2 linked regions of the Magnetococcus sp. PR-3 genome follow. The protein of the gene in region 1 binds, or shares a complex with, the protein of each later gene. Links are inferred from orthologs where the notes say so. Each region holds a gene or a part of one and is shown in the gene's direction. Other genes may lie near its edges.

Region 1 (3,298 bases):
GGGGGTGTCTTGGTACGTGCGGGTCACACCGAGGCTTCGGTCGATCTCTCCCGTCTCAGCGGTTTAAAACCCGCAGCGGTGATTTGTGAGATTCTTAAAGATGATGGAACCATGGCCCGTGTGCCTGATCTGATCCCCATGGCCAAAGAGATGGGCATCAAGCTTGGTACCATTGCTGATCTGATCGCCTATCGTCGCCAAACCGAACAGTTGGTACACCGGGCGGTAGAGACCCGTCTACCCAGCGCTTATGGTGGTGAGTGGAAGTTGGTTGCCTATACCAATGATGTGGATGAACACCAGCATGTGGCCCTGGTTCAAGGGAATGTGGATGATGGTGAACCTGTTTTGGTTCGGGTCCATTCCGAATGCCTAACCGGTGATATGTTTGGTTCCCTACGGTGTGATTGTGGGCCACAGCTACAAGCGGCTATGGAACAGATTGGTCGTGAAGAGCGCGGTGTCATTGTCTACCTGCGGCAAGAGGGACGTGGCATTGGTTTGATTAATAAAATGCACGCCTATAACCTTCAAGATGAAGGTCGAGATACGGTAGAGGCCAATGAAGCGTTGGGTTTCTCTGCAGATCTGCGAGACTATGGTATTGGTGCTCAGATTTTGAAAGATCTGGGTGTTACCCATATGAAATTGATGACCAACAATCCCAAAAAGATTGTCGGTCTGACCGGTTATGGTCTGGATGTGGTGGATCGGGTGCCGTTGGAAATTGAACATGGCACCACCAACGAACACTACTTGAAGGCCAAAAAGCACAAGATGGGGCATCTGCTACGGCAGTTCCCTGAAACCAACGAATCATAACCTACTAAGAAGGAGAGGACATGGGCGACATTATTGAACTGGAAGGTCATCTGACCGTTGATGGCAAGAAGTTCTGCCTGCTTCTGTCCCGTTTCAACAGCTTTATCACCGAGCGCCTGCTAGAGGGGTCCATTGACTGTATTTTACGTCACGGTGGTAAAAAAGAGGACATTACCGTAGCCCGCGTTCCTGGTGCTTTTGAGCTGCCCTTGGCCGCCCAAAAAGCAGCCAAAAGCGGTAAGTATGACGGTATCATCTGCTTAGGTGCTGTGATTCGTGGTTCAACCCCGCACTTTGATTATGTCTCTGCTGAAGTCACCAAAGGTGTGGCCTCTGTGGGCTTGGAGCATGAAATGCCCATCGGCTTTGGTGTGTTAACCACCGATACCGTGGAACAGGCCATTGACCGTGCGGGGACCAAGGTTGGAAACAAAGGTTGGGAAGCAACCATTTCCATCATTGAGATGATTAATCTGCTGGATGAGATGTAAAGTATGGCACGCAAATCGGGCAAATCCCGCAATACCATCCGTCGTGGTGGTCGTACCAAGTCTCGTGAGATCGCGCTACAGGTTCTGTATGGCTGCGAAATCGCGGGGGATCCTATTGAACCAGCTATGATGAATATGCTGAAAGATCCCCATTCCGAAGGGATGGATAAGGAGTATTTCAGCATTCTCACCCGTGGGGTAGCGGAGGAGCGTCAGGGGTTGGATAGCTGGATCGGCCGGGCTGGTGCAGGCTGGTCGATGGATCGTTTATCGGTTGTGGACCGCAATGTATTGCGCTTAGGCATTTATGAACTGCTTAAACAGCCCGATGTACCCCATCGGGTCATCATGAACGAAGCCATTGAACTTTCTAAACGTTTTGGTGGGGAAGAGTCCAGCCGTTTTACCAACGGTGTTATGGATAAAATCGCCAGTTTGATGCGGGATGAGGGGGCCGTACCGATGCGGGTATGGGGCCAACAGGAGTCGAAATAATGGTGGAAAAAAGCGTTGCCAACCTCGGTGAGTTTGGTGTGATCCACGATATCTTTGCCCCGATCCAGCCAAAAAATGGTGAAGGGGTACAGTTGGGTATTGGTGACGATGCCGCTGCATTATCGGTACCCCGCACCCAAGATCTATTGGCCACAACAGATACCATGGTAGAGGGCATCCATTTTAACAGCGATGCCGACCCTTACCTGCTGGGTCAAAAAGCGTTGGCGGTTAATCTATCCGACATTGCGGCCATGGGGGGTATGCCCCGTTGGTTTTTGCTCTCTTTGGCGGTACCTAACCGTACCTCACAAAGCTGGATGGAAGAGTTTGCCCGTGGGGTGAAAGCTGCGTCTGAAAACCACCAGGTGGCTTTGGTTGGGGGGGATACGGTTCGCTCCAATGCCAAGATTGTTATTACGGTACAGCTGCTGGGTTTAATTGGTCAGCAACGTGCTGTGGCACGGTCAGGTGCCCAGGTTGGGGATAAGCTCTTTCTATCAGGCACCTTGGGTGACTCCGCGTTTGGTTTGGCCCATATGCTGGGTAAGTTACCTGTGGGATCTGCCGATGATGTGAGCTTTTTAAGCCGTCGTCATGATCTGCCTGAACCCCGTATTACACTGGGGATGGCGATTCAGGATGCCGCACTTGCCCATGCTTGTATTGATCTATCCGACGGCCTGGTTGCAGACCTCAACCACATCTGCGAAGCCTCCAAGGTTAGTGCGGTGGTGGATGTAGAGAAACTCCCGTTCTCTGACTCTGCAAAGCGAGTCATGGATCAGCATGGATCGTCCGCCCTGGAGCTGGCCTTAACCGGTGGTGAAGATTACGAGCTGCTCTTTGCTTTTGCACCAGGGGCTGCAGAAGAGGTGGCTAAAATTGCGGATCAAGTGGGGGTTTCGCTGGTTGAGATTGGTGAAATTACCAAAGCAGAAGGCAAACCCACGGTCACCATTCAGCAGCAAGGCCAAGCCATGAATTTGGCTCAGAGTGGCTGGACACACTTTTAAAAGTTTAAACCCTGGCTGGGCAAATATATGGGCTATTTTGCCCAGCCTAGGGGTAAACTGACTCTCGTTTGTCGGTACTAAAAGGTGATGATAGGGAGCACCGCATCACCCCTTTTTGCAGCTTGGGCACACCCTCAACCGTTGTCACCGGCACCACCCTAAAAGGGTGTGCATGGGGGGGCGTATACCGGCTTTATATGGCCGATGTTGCCTCTCACTATCCAAGATAAAAGACACCTCACGTATTCTTAGGTCACATCTGCTTGAGAGATTATGGTGCGATCATAAGCGACCAACCGAGGGCATCGTGCGAACTTCTCTCCCCGGCCCCCCTCAAACTATTTCATGACCTAAGCCATAACTTACGTGTATAAAACGATACTGAAACGTTAGATGATTCACACCTCAGCATGGGATGGTTTATTATGTCACCCGAGCAGCTCAAAATCATTCTAGAACAGGTTTCTGAAGGCA
Region 2 (3,149 bases), on another replicon or contig:
CATAGGTCTAAAAGAGGGCACACAAAAGTGTAAGCCTGCTCTGCTTGAGCCCATCATGGATGTTGAAGTTGAGACCCCTGAAGAGTATATGGGCGATGTGATTGGTGACTTGAACTCCCGCCGTGGACAGATCCAGGGTATGGAAGCTTCCGGTAACAATCAGTTGGTAAAAGCTCAGGTACCTCTGTCGGGTATGTTCGGTTATGCCACGGATCTGCGCTCTCAGAGTCAGGGTCGTGCTACCTTTACCATGCAGTTTGGCCATTATGCCCAGGTGCCTAACGCCATTGCTGAAGAGATCAAGGCAAAAGCCACCGGTTGATCCGGCTAGATAGAAAGGTTCGGAGGTCTACAATGGCCAAGGAAAAGTTTGAACGTAATAAACCCCATGTCAACATCGGCACAATCGGCCACGTTGACCATGGTAAGACGACGCTGACCGCTGCGATCACCAAGGTGATGGCGGATGCAGGTCGCGCCGAGTTTCAGGCGTATGATCAGATTGATGGCGCCCCAGAAGAGCGCGAGCGTGGGATCACCATCGCAACAGCCCACGTTGAGTATGAGACAGAGAATCGTCACTACGCTCACGTTGACTGCCCTGGTCACGCTGACTATGTCAAGAACATGATCACCGGTGCCGCCCAGATGGACGGCGGTATCCTGGTTGTGAGTGCTGCTGATGGCCCCATGCCTCAGACCCGTGAGCACATCCTGCTGGCGCGTCAGGTTGGTGTGCCTGCTCTGGTTGTTTACCTGANCAAGCCTTCCTGATGCCAATCGAAGATGTGTTCACCATCTCCGGTCGTGGTACGGTTGTAACTGGCCGTATTGAGCGTGGCATGGTTAAGGTGGGTGAGACCATCGAGATCATTGGTCTGAAAGATACTGAGAACACCACCTGCACCGGTGTTGAGATGTTCCGTAAGCTTCTCGACCAAGGTCAAGCTGGTGATAACGTGGGTGTGCTGCTGCGTGGCACTAAGCGTGAAGACGTCCAGCGTGGTCAGGTTCTGGCTGCGCCTGGGTCGATCACTCCCCACACCAAGTTTAAGGCAGAATCCTACATTCTGACCAAAGAAGAGGGCGGTCGTCATACACCCTTCTTCTCGAACTATCGTCCCCAGTTCTACTTCCGTACCACGGACGTAACCGGCATTCTCAAGTTGCCTGAGGGTACCGAGATGGTTATGCCTGGTGATAACATCACCATGGAAGTTGAACTGATCGCCCCCATCGCCATGGAAAAAGGTCTGCGCTTCGCCATTCGCGAAGGTGGCCGTACCGTCGGCGCTGGTGTGGTTGCCGAAGTCATTGACTGAGCCTAAGCTCTGTAGACGTTTGAGGAACACACATGATGGATAGCCAAAAAATCCGCATCCGTTTGAAGGCCTTTGATCATCGGATCCTAGATCAAAGTACTGGTGAGATTGTGCAGACTGCTCGTCGTACCGGTGCTGATATCCGTGGACCGATTCCGCTGCCTACAAAAATCAATCGTTACACGGTTCTGCGTTCACCTCACGTAGATAAAAAAAGCCGTGAGCAATTCGAGATCCGCACCCATAAGCGTATCATCGACATCATCAATCCTACGCCCCAAACGGTGGATGCATTGATGAAGTTGGACCTCGCTGCAGGTGTGAATGTCGAGATCAAGCTATAATTAGCTTGACTTTGGAGAGTGGTGACGTATGATCTCCGCTCCCTTTAAAGCATCCTCCCTTATCGGACAGTCGCTTTGCGAAGGTTGGGGTAGGGGAGGCAATCGATAATAATATGAGGAAAAGACATGCGTAGTGGTCTGATCGGCCGTAAGCTCGGCATGTCCCAGATGTTTACCGAGGATGGTCAGCGTATCGCTGTTACCTTGGTACAACTGGGTCCCTGTGCTGTAGTGGCCAAGCGTACAGAAGAGCAGGATGGTTACAACGCCATTCAGCTTGGTTTTGAAGAAGCCAAACCTTCCCGCATCTCTAAAACTGTCCGTGGGCAGTATGCCAAGGCTAATGTGACGCCTCGGCGGGTTTTGCGTGAATTCCGCGTCGCCAATCCTAACGACTATGAAGTGGGTCAAGAGCTTAATGCTGAGCATTTTGCCGTAGACAGCTTTGTCGACGTTACAGGTCGGACGGTGGGTAAAGGTTTTGCCGGTGGTATGAAGCGTTGGGGTTTCCGTGGTGGTCGTGCTACCCACGGTTCTCACAAGGTACACCGCTCCATCGGTTCTATCGGTCAGTGTCAAACTCCTGGTCGAGTATTTAAGAACAAAAAGATGCCTGGTCAAATGGGTAAAGAAACTCAGACCGTGCAGAATTTGAAAGTGGCTTTCGTGGACAGTGAAAAGTCCATCGTAGCCGTGAAGGGGAGCATTCCCGGTTCCAAGGGCTCTCTGGTGTTGGTTCGGGACGCCTTAAAAAAAGGCTCTGCCTGATTAGGTGTGGATAGAAGGAAATCACCATGATCCAAGTACCCGTTAAAGACGCCAATAACCAGGAAGTTCGCAGTGCGGAGTTAAATGAATCCGTTTTTGGTCGTGAGATCCGTGCGGACCTTCTGGGTATGGCCGTCAACTATCAATTGGCCAAACGTCGCAGCGGTACCGCTGCGGTTTTAGGTCGCAGTGATGTGCGCGGCGGTGGAAAGAAACCTTTCCGTCAAAAAGGCACAGGTAACGCCCGTCAGGGCACAACCCGTGCGCCTCAGTTCCGTACTGGTGGTATCGTTTTCGGTCCCCAGCCTCGTGACTTCGGCCACAAGATGAACAAAAAAGTACGTAAGCTTGCGCTGCAAACAGCACTTTCCGCCAAAGCCTCTTCGGAGGAGATGGTGGTTGTTGAAAAGCTCGAGCTGGAAGGTCCTAAGACCAAAGGGATGAAAAGCCTGCTGAGCAGCCTTGGTGCTGAGAAGTCGACTTTCATCGTGGTTAAAGAGCTTTCTGATAACGTGCTGCTGTCAGCTCGCAACATTCCTAACGTGCTTGTTGCAGATGTTGATGGTGTGAACGTTTACGACCTGCTGCGCTACGAAAAGCTGGTCATCACCGAGGAAGCGGTGCGTAGCCTTGAGGAGAAGCTGGCATGAACGAGTTGAGCATGTATAACGTTCTGGTTCGCCCGCTGGTGACTGAAAAGTCCACCATGCAGCTT

Evidence for each region.
Region 2: the proteins of nusB (region 1) and rpsJ are in contact, whole or in part, in a solved structure (PDB 3D3B), measured with the Escherichia coli proteins. The link is inferred for Magnetococcus sp. PR-3 from one-to-one orthologs.

Annotation. Positions count from the first base shown.
Region 1 is NZ_JBAHUQ010000003.1:101,769-105,066, forward strand. What follows is about bases 88-3,062. They hold nusB (transcription antitermination factor NusB), read left to right. Parts: upstream 88-1,316; coding sequence 1,317-1,808; downstream 1,809-3,062. Other genes in these bases: V5T57_RS03400 (bifunctional 3,4-dihydroxy-2-butanone-4-phosphate synthase/GTP cyclohydrolase II), read left to right, coding at 88-822; ribH (6,7-dimethyl-8-ribityllumazine synthase), read left to right, coding at 843-1,313; thiL (thiamine-phosphate kinase), read left to right, coding at 1,808-2,824. In the rest of the region: more of V5T57_RS03400, read left to right, coding at 1-87; nickel pincer cofactor biosynthesis protein LarB, read left to right, coding at 3,250-3,298. UniProt on the Escherichia coli protein: Part of the processive rRNA transcription and antitermination complex (rrnTAC). The complex forms an RNA-chaperone ring around the RNA exit tunnel of RNA polymerase (RNAP).
Region 2 is NZ_JBAHUQ010000016.1:104,950-108,098, reverse strand. Bases 186-3,011 are described here. They hold rpsJ (30S ribosomal protein S10), read left to right. Parts: upstream 186-1,357; coding sequence 1,358-1,666; downstream 1,667-3,011. Other genes in these bases: rplD (50S ribosomal protein L4), read left to right, coding at 2,461-3,011; rplC (50S ribosomal protein L3), read left to right, coding at 1,793-2,434; fusA (elongation factor G), read left to right, coding at 186-322. Outside these bases: more of fusA, read left to right, coding at 1-185; more of rplD, read left to right, coding at 3,012-3,084; rplW (50S ribosomal protein L23), read left to right, coding at 3,081-3,149. UniProt on the Escherichia coli protein: Involved in the binding of tRNA to the ribosomes. Part of the processive rRNA transcription and antitermination complex (rrnTAC). The complex forms an RNA-chaperone ring around the RNA exit tunnel of RNA polymerase (RNAP).